4 regions of the Paenarthrobacter sp. NPDC089307 genome follow, and region 4 is predicted to be linked to each of the others. Evidence: riboswitches for the same ligand, from Rfam matches in the RefSeq annotation. Region 4 holds a riboswitch; each other region holds the start of a gene.
The links. A riboswitch is a leader RNA that binds a small molecule or an ion and turns the genes downstream of it on or off. The one in region 4 is predicted to bind cyclic di-AMP.

Region 1: it holds a riboswitch for cyclic di-AMP, as region 4 does, so the genes downstream of both, AB0N72_RS14925 (NlpC/P60 family protein) here and AB0N72_RS06940 (M23 family metallopeptidase) in region 4, are expected to answer to the same signal.
Region 2: it holds a riboswitch for cyclic di-AMP, as region 4 does, so the genes downstream of both, AB0N72_RS07990 (hypothetical protein) here and AB0N72_RS06940 (M23 family metallopeptidase) in region 4, are expected to answer to the same signal.
Region 3: it holds a riboswitch for cyclic di-AMP, as region 4 does, so the genes downstream of both, AB0N72_RS13275 (hypothetical protein) here and AB0N72_RS06940 (M23 family metallopeptidase) in region 4, are expected to answer to the same signal.

The regions. Positions count from the first base shown of each region.
Region 1 is NZ_JBFBHE010000005.1:437,029-441,005, forward strand. Features, by position in the region: gene AB0N72_RS14915 (universal stress protein) at 1-326, opposite strand, end outside; gene AB0N72_RS14920 (FAD-binding protein) at 744-1,424, shown strand; gene AB0N72_RS14925 (NlpC/P60 family protein) at 1,513-2,301, opposite strand; cyclic di-AMP (ydaO/yuaA leader) riboswitch at 2,305-2,496, opposite strand; gene AB0N72_RS14930 (copper resistance CopC family protein) at 2,647-3,279, opposite strand; gene AB0N72_RS14935 (NCS2 family permease) at 3,394-3,977, shown strand, end outside.
Region 2 is NZ_JBFBHE010000003.1:105,486-109,462, reverse strand. Features, by position in the region: gene AB0N72_RS07995 (helix-turn-helix domain-containing protein) at 1-462, shown strand, start outside; gene AB0N72_RS07990 (hypothetical protein) at 651-1,859, opposite strand; cyclic di-AMP (ydaO/yuaA leader) riboswitch at 1,874-2,026, opposite strand; gene AB0N72_RS07985 (ATP-dependent DNA ligase) at 2,289-3,353, shown strand; gene AB0N72_RS07980 (DUF6480 family protein) at 3,363-3,626, opposite strand; gene AB0N72_RS07975 (alpha/beta hydrolase) at 3,771-3,977, opposite strand, start outside.
Region 3 is NZ_JBFBHE010000005.1:91,361-95,337, reverse strand. Features, by position in the region: gene AB0N72_RS13285 (glycosyltransferase family 39 protein) at 1-692, opposite strand, end outside; gene AB0N72_RS13280 (glycosyltransferase) at 689-2,047, opposite strand; gene AB0N72_RS13275 (hypothetical protein) at 2,229-3,083, opposite strand; cyclic di-AMP (ydaO/yuaA leader) riboswitch at 3,087-3,271, opposite strand; gene AB0N72_RS13270 (HAMP domain-containing sensor histidine kinase) at 3,380-3,977, opposite strand, start outside.
Region 4 is NZ_JBFBHE010000002.1:665,217-669,193, reverse strand. Features, by position in the region: gene AB0N72_RS06945 (metal-dependent transcriptional regulator) at 1-341, shown strand, start outside; cyclic di-AMP (ydaO/yuaA leader) riboswitch at 533-773, shown strand; gene AB0N72_RS06940 (M23 family metallopeptidase) at 778-1,614, shown strand; cyclic di-AMP (ydaO/yuaA leader) riboswitch at 1,753-1,921, shown strand; gene AB0N72_RS06935 (C40 family peptidase) at 1,926-2,657, shown strand; gene AB0N72_RS06930 (NlpC/P60 family protein) at 2,752-3,525, shown strand; gene AB0N72_RS06925 (HNH endonuclease) at 3,743-3,977, shown strand, end outside.

The DNA of each region.
Region 1 (3,977 bases), on a different contig from region 4:
CCGTTCTCGACGGAAGCATCGACGTCGATGGAATACTTGGAGACCTTGTCCATGGCCTGCTGGACAATGGCTTCTGCGCCCTCGCGGATGACCGAATCGTCCACGGTTGCGTAGCCGCCATCCAGTCCGGACGCGGCAAAAATGGGAACCGAGTAGGCCGTGACGATGTGCAGCGGAAGCTGCCTGCGTTCTGCCTCCCGCGCGGCCCACACCAAGGCGCACTGCCCGTGTTCCGAACCGTCCACTCCAACGACGATGCCGCCCGGTTCTACCGTCAGGCCCTCGTCATCCCGTGGCTCTTCACTGTGTCTGCCGTGCTGGTCCATTTGGGGCCCGCCTCTCCACCTACTGCTTGATGTTCCGGCCATTCTGCCAGAGGTTTTCCGCATCGGATTCCCTGGTGGCTCCATTGTCAATGGCCGGGGCCGGAGGAATCTGGAATTTCTCCGTCCAATGCCCACTATTCTCGGTCGACAGGACCGAATCAAGGCGGGGTGGCGCTATGTGCATAACAGTCGGGGCTCGGTTCCCGACGGCGTATCTTGCGCTCCTGATGAACGCACCAAACACGCTGCCGGGAGAGGCTATCCATGGGTGAAAAAGTTCGGTAGTGTTCGAGTCACCGAATGGCCGGTGAACGTGTCCAACAGCACACTCCGGCCATTTATTTGCGGCCGCTTGGGGAACTCGGACGCGATCCCACGCGATGCCACAAGGCACACACGTCAAGGAGGAACCAAGCAGTGTCACACGCGCCTGATTCCGGCACGGAACGCACTACCACCGTGGTCATAGGAGCCGGTTTGTCCGGTTTGGCAGTTGCCAGTGAACTCAGCCGCTACGGCGTGGGCTCCATAGTGGTCGATGGCTTCGGCGCCCTGTCGGCCTCCGGCCCAGCCGTCCATACCGGGATGCTTCAACGCTGCGAGGTCACCGATCCCGCGTCCATCCAGGAACGCAACGAGATTCTCCGCCACCTGCGCAACTACGCCGCCAGCCACCACCTCGACGTCCGCAACACCACAAGGGCCGTCCGCCTGGATTTCCTGGGCGCGGACCCTTCCCAGCACATGGGCTACGGGCTCGCTGCGAGCATGACCCGTAACGGGCCGCACGCCTCCGGTCCCCTTGAATCCACTCCACGCCAGTGGGCTGTCCACACTGCCAACGGACTCCTCCTGGCAGACCACATTGTGGTGACGCGCTGCGCCCAAAGCCAACTGCGCCGGATGCTGGCCGAACTTGGAATCGCCGTGGGACAGAACCTGGCTTCTGCGATGAGGGCGGTGGGAATGCATCTCGTGGGCGTGGGCGAACTCATCACGCCCAGCCCCAAGGAAGTCCTGCGGCAGGCCAAGGCAGTGGGCCAGGCAATCTCCTCCAAGGTGGCCGTTCACGGCGGCCCCGGCATCGCCATCGCCTAACCTGCCAAACCGCGTTCAAAGCCCAAAGGCCGGTGCCTTCGAAGATCCTGTCTTCGGAGACACCGGCCTTTGCGTTGAAGCGTGAGGCTTATGCGCCAGCGCGTACGTAGGTGATGGGACCCGTTGCGGTCAACCAGCTGATCGGGTGGATGCCCGTCTGGTTGCCGTTGATGCCACCGCTGATTGCCTGGCCGTTGCCGATGTAGATGGCAACGTGGCCGGACTGGACGATCATGTCGCCGGGCTGGGGGTCGCTGACAACCTTGCCGTAGTTCAGGAACTGCATGGGTGCGAGGTCGCCCACCGGGATGCCGGCGGAACCGAGGGCCCGCTCAACCATGGCGGTGCAGTCCTGCATGATGCCGATCTGGGCGTAAGCCGAGGCAACCATGGCAGCGTTGACGCCGCCGGCAGCAGGAGCTGCAGCTACCGGAGCGGCAGCGGCCGGGGCAACAGCCGGGGCAGCAACTGCGGCCTGGGCGGCAACAGGAGCCGCAGCAGCAGCGACGGTAGCAGTCTTGGCCACGGGGGCCTCAACAACGGGGGCCGGCTTTTCGATGACCGGAGCTGCGACCGAAGCAACAGCAGGACGCTCGAAGTTGACGGTGGCCGTGGCCAGGGCGGTTACAACCTTGGTGGGAGCCTCGCTGGCGGCGGTCTCGGCGACCGTGGCGGGGCTGGAGTCGCGCTGTACCGGAGCCTCAGCTGCGTGGGCAGCTACGGAGCCGGTCAGGACGAGGCCCGAAGCTGCTGCGATAACGGCTGCCTGGCGGCCTGCGCCGGAAGCGTTGCTGGCAACTGCCTTGGAGATGGAGATGAACGGATTAGGACGTACGCTGTCCGCCTTACGACGGCCGCGAAGAATGCGTGAAGACATGAAAGAGCCTCTCCCGATGCCTGCGAGGTTAGCTGTCGGATTCGGATGGGAGTCACCCGGCCACTATCTCCCGCTGTTCAGCGGAAGCTTCGTGACTTCACCCCAAGGCACGCTCGAAAGCGGCCCAAAATGGGTTCCCCGTCTCTGCCGTAGGTTTGTCTGCGAACGGATTCCGGACTGCGGCAGAGCTAGGCAATCAGGCCGGAAGTGCCCGCTACGTGGAACAGGCACAGGTACCACCGTACGCGATGATCCCGCCGAAGTCACATTTAAGTAACGGGAACGGCCGCTTTGGCGTGTCGCAGTAACCGAACCGAGATATTCGCAGCTACGTAGAAAAGCGCTCTATTCCGCGGAACCAGGGCCGTTTTCATCTTCAGGTGCGGCAAGTTTCCTCCGTGCTGTAACAGCGAGGAAGATCACGAGGGCCACGGCCACGATTGCTATCACCACGATGCTCCACGGGAACGGCTGGGAAGCGTCTGCGGCGGGCGCGCTGCTTCCCGTTCCCGGAGGCGCGGTCCCCACGGACGGCACCGCAGCCGAAGAAGCCGAAGCTGATGGTGAGGCTGCAGCGGAGCCGCTGCCCGCCGTCGTACTTCCGGCGGTGGCCGTGAACTTGAAGGTGCCCTCGATGGGGTGCGAATCGGAGCTGACAACCCGCCAAGTAACGGTGTACTCCCCTGCCGGTGCGCCGGGTCGCAGCTTCTGGACGGCCTGGCTGTCGATGATTTCCACCGGCCCGTCTGCCCAGTTTTCGCCGCCGGACGTTACGGAGACGCCCGATCCAATGGCCAGAGGCCGGTTGTTAAATGTGATGGAGACCGACGCCGGCACTTCAGCCACGGTGGCACCGTTTGCCGGCGCTGTGGATTCGGCGACGTCGTGCGCGGACGCCGGAGCCGCGGAAAACAGCAAGGCGGAGGCGAAGGCAAGGGCGGCGACGACGGCGGCCAGAAGCGGGCGGATGGTGCGCATGGGGCGGTTTCTCCTAGTGTTGGCTTAGTTACAGACTAGGCGAATGGTCCGAAGCCCCCACATTCAACGGCATAGGATTTGAGAGCACACTCCCCCCAAAACCCGGAGACCTTCATGCTTAAACAAGGTTCTGCAGTGGACCGCTACTTCAAGATTTCCGAACGTGGTTCCACGTACTCAAGGGAAATCCGTGGCGGTTTCGCGACATTCTTCGCCATGAGCTACATCGTTGTGCTGAACCCGCTGATCCTCTCGGGCCCCGACTCCAGCGGAGCGTCCCTGGGCTTCACGGCCGTGGCAGCAACCACCGCTTTCGTTGCCGGCATCCTGACCATCCTGATGGGCGCGTGGGCCAAGCACCCCTTCGCGGTGGCCACCGGCCTGGGCGTCAATGCATTCGTCGCAGTCACCGTTGCTTCCCACCCGCAGTTGACGTGGCCGGACATGATGGGCCTGGTGGTCCTCTCCGGCGTCACGATGCTCATCCTGGTGCTGACGGGCTTCCGCACCGCGGTGTTCAAGGCCGTCCCCGAAGCGTTGAAGACCGCGATCGTGGTGGGCATCGGTTTGTTCATCGCCCTGATCGGCCTGGTCAACGCCGGGTTCGTGCGCCGCATCCCGGACGCCGCCGGCACCACCGTTCCGTTGGGCCTGGGCGTCGACGGCAAGCTCATGGGCTGGCCCACGCTGGTCTTCGC
Region 2 (3,977 bases), on a different contig from region 4:
GCCGGCAGGACCGTGGACAGGGTCATCCTGGGGATCAGCGAGCCGTTCCACGTGATTCGCCAATTGGCGGGGGCCTACCGCCAGTCCAAGGTTGCCGCCCAGGCTGCCGCTGTGGACGCCCAGCTGGGGGAGTTGGTGGACAGCCGCTCCGTGGGGGTCTACCAGCTCTTTGACCGTTTGCTGGCGCCAGGAGGCTGGGACGACACCGGTTCCGTGCATTTCAGGACGCTCGAGGACCAGGACAAGAACGGTGAACTCCTGCCGGTCCTTGAATTGCTGTATGACAACGACGGCGCGGTTCAGGACGTTGCAGCCAAACTTCACCTCCACAGGAGCAGCATCTACAACCGCCTCGGCCGGATCCGCCAACTTATCGGTGCGGATCCGTTGAATGGCGCGATCCGCCTCGAACTGCACGCTGCGCTGAAGGCGCGACGCTGGGCCGGGAGGCCCCGGATCTGAACCTTGGGCAATCAACGCGGAAGAGGCAGGCACCGTGGGTGCCTGCCTCTTTCGTTTCAGCCTTTAGGAGCGCTTCAGCCGTTGGCAACTCCAGCGGCCCATCCGGCGCCGGAAGGTGGCCGTGCGGCTGCTGCTGCAGTACCTGCCATGCCATCCGGTGTGCACGTTGGTGCGGGGCATCCGGGTGCTCACTGCAACGCCTTTTGGGCGGCGTCAAGGAGTGATTCCAAGGTGCTGGCCTGTGGCTTGACGGTGGCGCTGGGACTGCCGGTTGGCCGGGGCTTGGGGGTCTCGGTCTGCGTCGGAGTCGGCGTCGGAGTGGCAGTCGGCGGAGCCGGTGTGGGCGTCGGCGTCGGGGTTGCCGTGGCCGGCGGTGTGGTGACCGTGTCAGAGGGCACGTCGCTGGGAGCAGGTGCAGGCTGTGCCGGGGCCGGCGTAGCCGTTCCGGGCGCTGGCGCCGCAACTGGCGGCACCGCAGCGGCCGCCGAGGGGACCCAGACAGGGGCAGCCAGCGAGACGTGCGGTGAGGGAACCGACGACGGCGAAACCTCGGCGGGTTCCTCCGGTACCGTGCCAGGCTGGCCCGCCTGGGACGAAGCCGAGCCCGACGAAGATGGGGAGGAGGCCGTGGTGTAGGAAGCGCGGGGTGCCGGGGCGGCCGAGCCCGTTTGCCGGTCCTGGCCGTCCTTGCTGCCGCCGGCTTCCTGAGTGGGGGATTCCTGCCCGAAGAACGGAAGTTCCAACGCTTGCCCCAGCCCGCCTGCAGTCAGCACCAAGCCCAGTGCGCCTGCAATGACTGCCATGCGCTGGCTCATGTGCTTCACGGACGCGGCTTTCTGCAGGACAGCTTGCGGCTCGCGGTCAAAAGCAGATGTAGCCCGGAAGCTTGCTGCGGTCACCGGCGCCGGCGTCACGACGCGGGCTGTTGCCGACGATGATGCTGCGGCGGCTTCCTCGCGTGGAGCAACGACCGGAATGGCTGCGGTGGCCGGTTCAGGCAGATCCTGTTTCGGGCTGGCAGGCCGGACGATGGGAATGGCCGCCGTTGGAGGACCCGGCGTGGTCGACACCGGGGCTGCGGCGGCTTCGATCACTGGAATGGCTGCCGTCGCCGGTTCGGGGAGGGCAGGGCTGCCCGCGTTGGGTTCCACCGGATCTGCGTTGGGTTCCACTGGCTCGATCACGGCCTTGGCTGCCCGTTCCCGCTCAGCGGCCCGGGCGGCCGCGCGCGTGGTGGGGGCGGCTGCGGCTGGTGCCACCTGGGTGGGGATTGCCGCGGTGGCGGCTTCCGGCGTCGTACTTTCTGCTCCGGTGACCTGTCCGCTGGGTTGGGCCCGACGGCGTCCGGTTGGCTTGGTGCGCTCGCGCTCCAGTTGTGCGCGGCGCGAATTTTCCATGGTTGGGGACATGGTTGTTGCCTCTCAACGCCTGCGAGGTTAGCTGTCGGGTTCGGACGAGGCCGTCCGGCCGCGTGGTGCGGCTTCACCCCAAGGGCTTGTGGAGAAAACAAGCCCGGGAAACTGTGGGTCCCCCGTCTCTGCCGCGGGTCTGGCGGATCCTGGATTGCGGCAGAGCCCGGCGTCAATCCAGAAGCGGCCCAGCGGAGATTCGGGTCGCCCTACGACCGTACAGGAGGCGGAAAGTAAAGTCACATTAATGTAACGGGCGGTAGGTCGCCCCTTGCGGGAGGGTCCTACCGCTTAGGGTTCGGGGCTGGTGAAAGCCCTGCCAGGAGCGTCGGAATTCCGAGGACTGCCCCCAACACGGCCAAGATATCCATGGCCCAACACTAGCCTTCTGCCCGTACTGGCCGGTAGACATGAGCTATGGATCTACCAGTGATGCCGCCCATTTCGCCCATGCTCGCCAAATCTGTCCCCGCAATCCCCGAGGTAGGGCATTACGAGCCGAAGTGGGACGGCTTCCGGACCATCGTCTTCAAGGATGGGGATGAGATCATCCTGGGCAGCCGCAATGAGAAGCCCATGACCCGCTATTTCCCGGAGCTCGTGGAGGCCTTGAAGCGGAACCTCCCGGACAAATGCGTGATCGACGGCGAGATCGTCATGATCGAGGGCAACCGGCTTGAGTTCGAGGTGCTGCAGCAGAGGATCCATCCCGCGGACAGCCGGGTGCGGATGCTTGCAGAGAAGACCCCGGCGTCCCTGGTCGCCTTCGACATCCTCGCGCTCGGCGACGAAGACCTGACGGGCAAGCCGTTTTCGGAGCGTCGTGCCGTCCTGGAGCGGGCACTGGCCAAAGCCGAGCCACCCATCTACGTCACGCCTGCTGTGACCGACTTGGAGCGTGCGCAGGAATGGTTCGTGCAGCTCGAAGGCGCAGGGCTGGACGGGATTCTCTCCAAGCCCCTGGACGGGACGTACCAGCCGAACAAGCGGGTGATGTTCAAGACCAAGCACGAACGCACCGCCGACTGCGTGGTGGCCGGATTCCGCTGGCACAAGACGGCGAAGGTTGTGGGGTCGATGCTGCTGGGCCTCTACGATGACTCGGGGCGGCTCCACCACGTGGGCGTCGTAGCGTCATTCCCCATGGCAAAACGGGAAGCCTTGGTGGCTGAGCTCGAACCGTATCAGGTGGAGTTTGCCGAGCACCCCTGGGGCGAGTGGGCCAGCCAGGAGGACGCTCCCGGGGGTTCGAGGATGCCCGGCGGCCAGAGCAGGTGGAGTGCCGGCAAGGACTTCTCCTTCGTCCCCCTGCGCCCCGAACTGGTGATTGAGGTGGCCTACGACTACATGGAGGGCGATCGGTTCCGCCACACGACGCAGTTTCGCCGGTGGCGGCCGGACCGGACCCCTGAGAGTTGCACGTACTCCCAGTTGGAAGAACCTGCCGAGTACGATCTCGGGCAGATATTGAGCCTCCCGTAGGTGCCGGTACTACTCTTCGTGCCCCTGGTCGCTGCTCATGCTGCCTTCGGCGGGCGGGGTTTCTCCCGGTGGCACTCCGCCGCCCGGCTCCAGCCCCGTGATATTTCCGTCCAAGGGGTCCGGGTTGGCTGAGGATGCGGGGTCGTCGTCCTCGTCCTGGCGCATGTCGGGGTCTTCGTGGATGCTGTCGGCCTCGGCAGTGGTGTCGATGGGTCCGGTAGCACCGCTCACGCCGAAGGTCTGCGGATCGTCTTCCGGGTCATAGCTGGTCATGGTGGCACCCTTTCGTAAGCAGACTTACTAATTTGCTGGCCCCGCCAGCCTAGCCTGATTCGGCCGAACCCAACAAGGGCACCCGGGTGCGCGCCGGCGTCGTTCCTGAGCGGCCAGGCGCCCAGCGCTCAAGCGGCCGGCCGCTTAGCGGTGCTGCGTTGTAGCGGTAACGAAGCTGCGGATGGCATCTGCCACGGCCTTGGGCCGCATGTGCTGGGCCACGTGCCCGACGCCGGGAATCTCCACCAGGCGACCCTGCGCCACAGCCCTGGAGAGCCGCAGCGACCACTCCGGCCCCGCTACATGGTCGCGGCTTCCCCGCAGAATCAACACGGGGACCTTTATCCGGGA
Region 3 (3,977 bases), on a different contig from region 4:
GTTGTCGGGGCAGCCCAGAGATAGGCGAGCGCGAGCCCGGGCACAACCAGGAAACCCTGGAGCATCTTGGAAAGGAACGCCAGGCCAATCACAGCGCCTGCGGCTGCCAGCCATTTCCAGCCTGCCTTCTCAATCGCACGGGTGGTCAGGTAGGCAGCCAGAACCAGGCAGAGGGTGAGCATTGCGTCGGGGTTGTTGAAGCGGAACATCAGCGCGGCCACGGGCGTCAGGGCCAGCGCCGCCCCGGCCATAAGACCAGCTGCGGCTCCCGATACGCGCTTTACCGACAAATACAAGAGTCCGACGGCGGCAACCCCCATGAGTGCCTGCGGGACCAACATGCTGGTGGGGGAGAAGCCGAATATCCTGCCGGAGAGTGCGGGAATCCAGAGGGACGCCGGTGGTTTGTCCACGGTGATGGCGTTGCCGGGGTCGAGGGAGCCGAAGAGGAGTGCAGTCCAGTCCTTGGTGCCTGCTTGGATGGCGGCGGCATAGAAGGAGTTGCCGTAGCCGGTGGCAGCAAGATTCCAGAGATAAAGGATGGCTGTGGCCACCAAGAGTCCGGCGGCGGACGGGCGGACCCAGCGCGCCTGGCAGCCGAACACGATCCGTTGGATTCGCGTTTGCCTGTTGCTTGGGGTCGCGGGGTGGTTGCTTGCGGCCGTATTGCTTGGCTGAAGTGCGGTGATCATTTCGCTGCCACCTCGTTGTCCTCGTCGGTCCTCATGGCAGCGGGCGTAGTTGCTTGTGCCGGCTTTCGGAAGACCCATAACCGGAAGAGCAGGAACCTTGCCGCGGTCGCCACGAGGTTGGCGCCGACTACGGTGGCCACCTCAAGCCAGCGGTCCGGCGTCGTGGTTCCGTGCACCAGGGCGAGCGCACCGGAGGTGAGCGCCAGGCCGATGCCGAACACGATCAATCCCTCAAAGTGGTGCCGGGCAGCGTTCCCGCCGTGGATGCCGAACGTGAAGCGGCGATTGGCGGCGGTGTTGGCAATCGCGGTGATGATCAGCGCCACGAAATTCGCCAGCTGCGGGTCCATGAAGCCGCGGCAGGACAGGAAGATCAGCAGGTAGGCCACGGTGGAGGCGGCGCCGATGAATCCGAAGCGGACCAGCTGCCCGAAAAGGCTGCTGCGTGGCGTCGACTCGGAGGTGCGCGAGGACGCAGGCAGGGGACCGCGGGCCAACGCTGCCCGGAGTTCGGGGACCGGGATGCGGCCCGTCACGAGGTCGCGCGTCAGGCGCGTCATGCCGCGGAGGTCGGCCAGGGCGGTTCGTACGACGTCGACGCTTGAGTTGGGATCGTCCGTCCAGTCCACCGGGACCTCGTGGACTCGAAGGCCGCAGCGCTCGGCCACCACCAGGAGTTCGGTGTCGAAGAACCAGGCGTTGTCCAGGGTGTGCGGCAGCAGCCGGTGTGCCACGTCCGCGCGGATGGCTTTGAAACCGCACTGGGCGTCGGAGAAACGTGCCCCCATCACGGTGTGCAGCAGGACGTTGTAGCTCCGGGAGACGAACTCGCGCTTGGGTCCGCGGACTACGCGGGACGTGCGGGCCAGCCGGGTGCCGATTGCCAGGTCTGAGTGGCCGGAGATCAGGGGCGCCAGGAGCGGTGCCAGAGCGGCGAGGTCAGTGGACAGATCCACATCCATGTACGCCAGGACCGGAGATGGCGATGCCAGCCAGACTTGACGGAGGGCGTTGCCCCGGCCCTTCTCTTCGAATCGCTTGACGGTGAGTTGGGGCAGTTCGCGGGCCATGCGCTCGGCGATCCTAAGCGTGCTGTCCGTGCTGGCGTTGTCTGCCACGGTGATGCGGAAAGTATGTGGAAATGTCTCCGTGAGGTGGACGTGCAGGCGGCGCAGGCATTCCTCAAGGTCCCTTTCCTCGTTGTGGACGGGGATGGTGACGTCCAGGACAGGAACCGTGGTCCGGGTGTCAACGGGAGAGCGCCGCGGCTGCCGAACGGGCAGGGCAGGAGCGGCGGGGTGCCCCGCATGGGCGGGGTTCGGCAGCGCACTGGGGGCGGGATCTATGAGCGTCATGGATCCAGAGTGGTGCCGCCGATTGTGAGGGCTTTAGGCGGAAGCTGTGACATGACTGTGTAACTGTATGGGGCCGTGAGGTTGTGCCGGGATATGCGAAAGCCGCCCCGGTCTCCGCTGCCCGCACCGGTTGGAACTGGTGCGAACGGCGGTAACCGGGGCGGCGATCAAGTTTTCTGGCTTAGTACCAGTTGTTGGCCAAGTGGAAGGCCAGGGCAGCTGACGGGGATCCGTAGCGTTCCTTGATGTAGTTCAGGCCCCACTTGATCTGGGTCTGGTAGTTGGTCTGCCAGTCAGCACCGGCAGAGGCCATCTTGCCGGCCGGAAGCGACTGGACAATACCGTAGGCGCCGCTGGAAGCGTTGGTGGCAGTGGTCCGCCAACCGGATTCCTTCTCCCAGAGCGTGTTCAGCGCCGTCATCTCAGAGGCGCTCCAGCCGTAGCTGCCAAGAATGCTGGCGGCGTAGGCCTTGGCTGCTGCGGGGTCATCCACAGCCTTGGGGGCAGCTGCGGCGGCCGCGGCCTCTGCGGCGGCAGCAGCGGCGTCGGCTGCTTGCTTGGCGGCGGCGTCAGCGGCAGCTTTTTCTGCGGCGGCCTGGTCAGCGGCGGCCTTCTCGGCTGCTGCCTGCGCGGCAGCGGCCTGGTCAGCAGCTGCCTTGTCGGCGGCGGCTTTGTCGGCGGCAGCCTTGTCGGCAGCGGCTTTGTCCGCAGCGGCCTTGGCAGCTGCAGCCTTTTCGTCGGCAGCCTTCTTGGCGGCTGCGGCCTCCTCGGCTGCCTTGTTGTTGCTGGCCTCGGCCGCGGTCCGGGCCTCAGCCACGCGGCTGGCTTCAGGAAGCGTCAGGGCAGCGTTCGCGGCGGTTCCGAGTGAAGCAACGCCCAACGCGGCGGCGATAACGCCAGCCACAACGGACATGCGGTGGCCGGACTTGCCCTCACGGGCGGCCTTCTTGAGGACGGTCTGCGACTTGGTGAGCGGGGCTTCGTTCTGGTCGCGGTGACGCGCGGAATGGCGCGTCTGATCGTTAAATTCAGACATGTGTGATTACCTCTCAGCGCCTGCGGAGTTAGCTGTCGGGTTCGGATGAGGTCATCCGGCCGCGCGTCACGCTGCGGCTTCACCCCTAGGGCCGGCAAATGCCTGGGCCCGGAGACTCTGGGTCCCCCGTCTCTGCCTCGGAGTAAGAACGGACTCCGGGAAGTGGCAGAGCTCGGCGCATCCCGGATGTGGGCCATTTGGGGCGACCCACCCTTTCGACGGTACAGGAGGTTTCCGCAGAAGTCACATTTAGGTAACAGAGATCACGGCGCCGGTGAGTCGCCTTGCTGGATTCGTTACGTTCGTTCGCTGTTGGCGGCGGGGAGGCGAACGGCAAATTCCGTGCGCCCGGGACGGGAGGTCACTTCGACGCTACCGCCATGGGCTTCCACGATCGATTCCACGATCGACAGGCCCAGGCCGGAGGTGCCTTCGGACCCTGATCGGGCGGCATCGGCCCGGGCAAAGCGGGAGAAAATCCGGCCTTGGAAATCCTCAGGAATGCCGGGGCCGTTGTCGGTTACGGTCACTACTGCGCTGCCGTCGGCTGAGAGCATGACGCCGGTGACCACCGTGGTGCCGGCATCCGTGTGCTTCCTGGCATTCGACAGCAGGTTGGCCAACACCTGGTGCAGTTGCGTCGCATCACCGCGGACGGTCACGGGTTCGTCGGGCAGCCTCAGTTGCCAGATATGGTCCGGCGCCATGACTTTCTCATCGCTCACGGTCTCTATCACAAGCTGTGTCAGGTCCACGTCCGTGACTTTCACGGGCTGGCCTTCATCAAGCCGTGCCAGCAGCAAGAGGTCTTCCACCAGCGTTGTCATCCGTTCGGACTGGCTTTGGACCCGCGCAAGGGACTTCCTGCCATCGTCCGTGAAGGTCTCGGTCATC
Region 4 (3,977 bases):
TCCTTGAACACCCCACTGAGTCTCCCTACGGAAATCCCATCCCTGGACTGGAAGCGCTGGGTGGCCTGACCGGCCAGCAATTCCCCAGGATCGATGTCAACCTCCTGCAGGCAATGGACGGCTACGCCTCCGACTCCCGGGTGGTGGTTACCCGGCTGGCCGAGCCCATCCAGGTGGAGCCCGAACTCCTTACCCAGTTGGACGAGGGCGGAATCCGGCCCGGCGCGCCGGTGTCCCTTGAACGCGTCGGCGAATACATCTCCGTTCGCGTGCCTGGCATTGAAGGGGCCTTGGAGCTGCCTCCCGAAGTTGCAGCGCACGTCTTCGTGTCCCTGAACTGACCACCTGCTCGGCAGCGTCAATCCCTCGTGTCAAACCTCACTTTTTGTGCTGCGGCGCGTGTGTGACCTGCGGTTTTCGGAGAATGGTGATAAGGGCCTGCGGCCGCACGCGTATTCCTGTTGATAACGAATTTATTACCAAGGGCCTTAATCCCCTATAGTTATCTACTAGCGCCGATACCAAAGCGTTACCTGATCCGGAGCCGAGCTCTGCCAGCGGATCGGGTGAACCACCACTACTGGCAGAGGCGGGGGAACCACAAGCGGCTGTCTAAAGAAGCAGCCTTGGGGTGAAGTCCGCAGCAGAAGTGCCCACTGACGCATGTTCCTCTTGGGATACCTGTGTGCCGTGAGCGCCTCGTGCGGACCGGGTCTTTGAACTCTCTGACCCGAATCCGACAGCTAACTTCGCAGGCTTTTCAGAGAGGAACAGAGTTTGACATCGCAGAACGTCAGGGGCCGCCGCCGCGCGTCCGGCCCCGCTACTGAGCTGCGGCCAGCCCGCGTCGTATCGGAGATCCGGCCCCGCGACACCGAACGCCAGGTGCGCCGCCGTAAGAGCCCGTTGCGCCAGGTTGCCGACTTCGCCGCAGCAAGTGGCGTCGGGCAGAAAGCCGGAGTGGCGCTTGCCGCCACCGGCCTTGCCCTGACTGTCGGACTGCCCGCCACCAGCCCGGTCATGGCCACATCGGAATCGGGCCAGACCGAGTCTGCCCTCTCCGTTGCGGGCGCCGTAGGCAGCCAGCCCGAGGTCTCCGCGGCAGCATCAGCCAAAATCGACTTCAGCCGTGCAGCCGTCGCTACCGCAGCGGACCCCGACGGAAAGCTGAAGCAACTGCTCAGCGCCCAGTCTGCAGGCAGCATCCAGCGCGATTCTTCCGCCGGCACCCTGGGCAGCCCCCTCGACTCCCTGGTGACCGCGTCTCCTTTCGGCTACCGCGTCAGCCCACTCACTGGCGGCACCGGTGACTTCCACCGCGGCCAGGACTTCGTTGCCCAGTGCGGTACCGCCGTCCACGCGGCCGCAGCCGGCAAAGTGACTTTCGCCGGGTGGCACGAGTACGGCGGAGGCAACCGCGTGGTCGTGGACCACGGCAATGGCCTCGAGACCACGTACAACCACCTGTCGTCCTTCAACGTCCAGGTAGGCCAGACGGTCAACCGCGGCGACACCGTAGCCCTGAGTGGCACCACTGGCGCGTCCACGGGTTGCCACCTGCACTTTGAGGTCCAGGTCAACGGCGAGGTCGTTGACCCCATGGGCTGGCTCTAAGCCACGTGATGGTGCCCTCTCGCATTGATGACGGGCCTCGTGACCTGAATGTGACATTCGCTTTCAATTGTTATAACCTTCAGAGCGCATCGGCTTTTTAGGGGGCCGGTGCACTTGAGTGGATTGCCTAGCTCTGCCACCACTCGAGTTCCGTTCGCAAAAATCGTCTGGCAGGGGCGGGGGAACCACTTCTGGTCTTCATCTGAAGGCCTTGGGGTTAAGTCGCAAAGTTTCCCGTGAAGCAGCGCGGCCGGATGACTCCCATCCGAATCCGACAGCTCACCTCGCAGGCATTGGGAGAGGCTACCTACGTGTCATCACGCACTACCCCTGCGCGCCACCGCGCTGAAACGGTTCGTACGAACCCGTTGAACACTCTTTCGAAAGCTGTTTCTTCGAACGCCGGTACCGTAGGCCGCCAGGCCGCCGTGCTGGCAGCAGCCTCGGGCCTCGTCCTCACTGTCGGATTGCCGGCCCACGCCGCTGACACCGATGTTTCCACGTCGGAGGTCTCCAGCACCCAGCAGCTGGCCGCAACCGCAGTGGTCACCGCAGAGCCGACAGCCACCGTTTCCTTCGAGAGCCCGACCGTGGCCACCCAGGAAGCCCCCAAGATCGTCCAGCGTGCGGCCCAAGTCACCGAGCGTGCTGCTGACGACGCCACCGCGCTCACGGCCCAGTCCTCCGAAGCCAAGGAATCCGCCTCAAGCGCTGCAGCCTCCGGGCTTGCTGCCATCGCCTACACCGGAATCGGTTCGCCCTACGTTTGGGGCGGCACCACTCCCAACGGCTGGGACTGCTCCGGTTTCACCCAGTGGGTCTACGCCCAGGCCGGCATCAGCATCCCCCGCGTCAATGCCTGGACGGCGATGAAGCCCACCAGCACCCCCCAGCCTGGTGACCTGGTCATGCAGAACGGCGGTGCGCACGTTGGCATCTACGTTGGCAACGGCATGATGATCAGCGCCTTGAACCCCAGCCAGGGAACCCTGCTGCACTCCGTGGCTTCCACCGGCACGTCTTCGTTCTTCACCCTCCGCTAAAACAACCCGATTCGGGGCCCGCTGGCCTACCCCTGCCAGCTGACCCACTACCCGTGGGTACCCCAACTGCCTCCGGATACGAAAGAGAAAAACAATGACCAGTGCAAACAAAGTTGCACGGCACCGCGCTGAGGCCCCCAAGACCAGCTCGCTTGCCGTCATCGCAAAGGCTGTCACCGCTAACGCCGGTGGCGTCGGCCGTCAGGCAGCAGTCATCGCCGCCGCATCAGGTTTGGTGCTGACAAGCGGTATCGCCGCCAATGCTGCTGAATCCAACGTGGACCGCGAATCGACGTCGACGACCGCCCTGGATGTCCAGTCGGTTGCCCAGGCCACCATCGCCGCTGATTCCACGGTTGCCATCTCTTACGAGCGCCCCGTTGTCACCACGGTGGAAGCTCCGGCACCCGTGGTTGAAGAAGCTCCGGCAAAGGTTGAGGCCAAGGCCTCCAAGACCACCACGGCTCCGGCCACCAATGCCAATGTGGCAGTAAGCGCCGCCACCCCGGCGCCTGCCGCTCCGGCTGCTTCCAGCGGACTCGGCGCAGCCATTGCCGCTGCCGCCTACGCCCAGCTCGGCGTGACGCAGGACTGCACCATGCTGGTGACCAACTCCCTGGCAGCCGTCGGCATCCACTTCCACGACTGGCCGGCCGGTTACCTCTCCCTGGGCCGCACCGTCAGTGCAGCTGAAGCACAGCCCGGCGACCTCGCTTACTACGCCAACGGCGGTTTGGCCGGACAGGCCCACATTGCTGTATACGTTGGCAACGGCATGGCAGTCCACGGTGGATGGAACGGATCCACCACGGCACTGTTCAGCGTCAACGTCGGCTCCGGACCGGTATTCATCCGCGTCAACGGCTAGCCATTAGCTCCCAGGAACACCCCGCAGGCCCAGGCCGGCGGGGTGTTCTGCTTTAACCAGGTGTGAACTTTTGCGGACACTGTGAGCGAAACGACAAATAAATTCGTTGATACGGCATATAAGTGCTTACTCTTGTGTTGTCGATCCACAGCCCGTACATGCAGAGGGCAGCCGGCCCTCGTGCCCCTGACGGGTGCGGCCGTGAAGAGGTACGTGCATGCGCACACTCGTTCTGAATGCTGGATATGAACCGCTGGCGGTTATTACCTTCCGCCGGGCGCTGGTCCTTGTGCTCACTGGGAAAGCTAGCGTAGTGGCCGAAGGCGACGAGCCTGTCGTCGGGCCACAGGAGATTCTCGGACGCCCCTCCGTGATCCTCCTCAACCGCTACATCCGTCCCAAGTACAACAGGATCACTGCCGTGAGCCGCCGCGGGGTTCTTCGCCGCGACG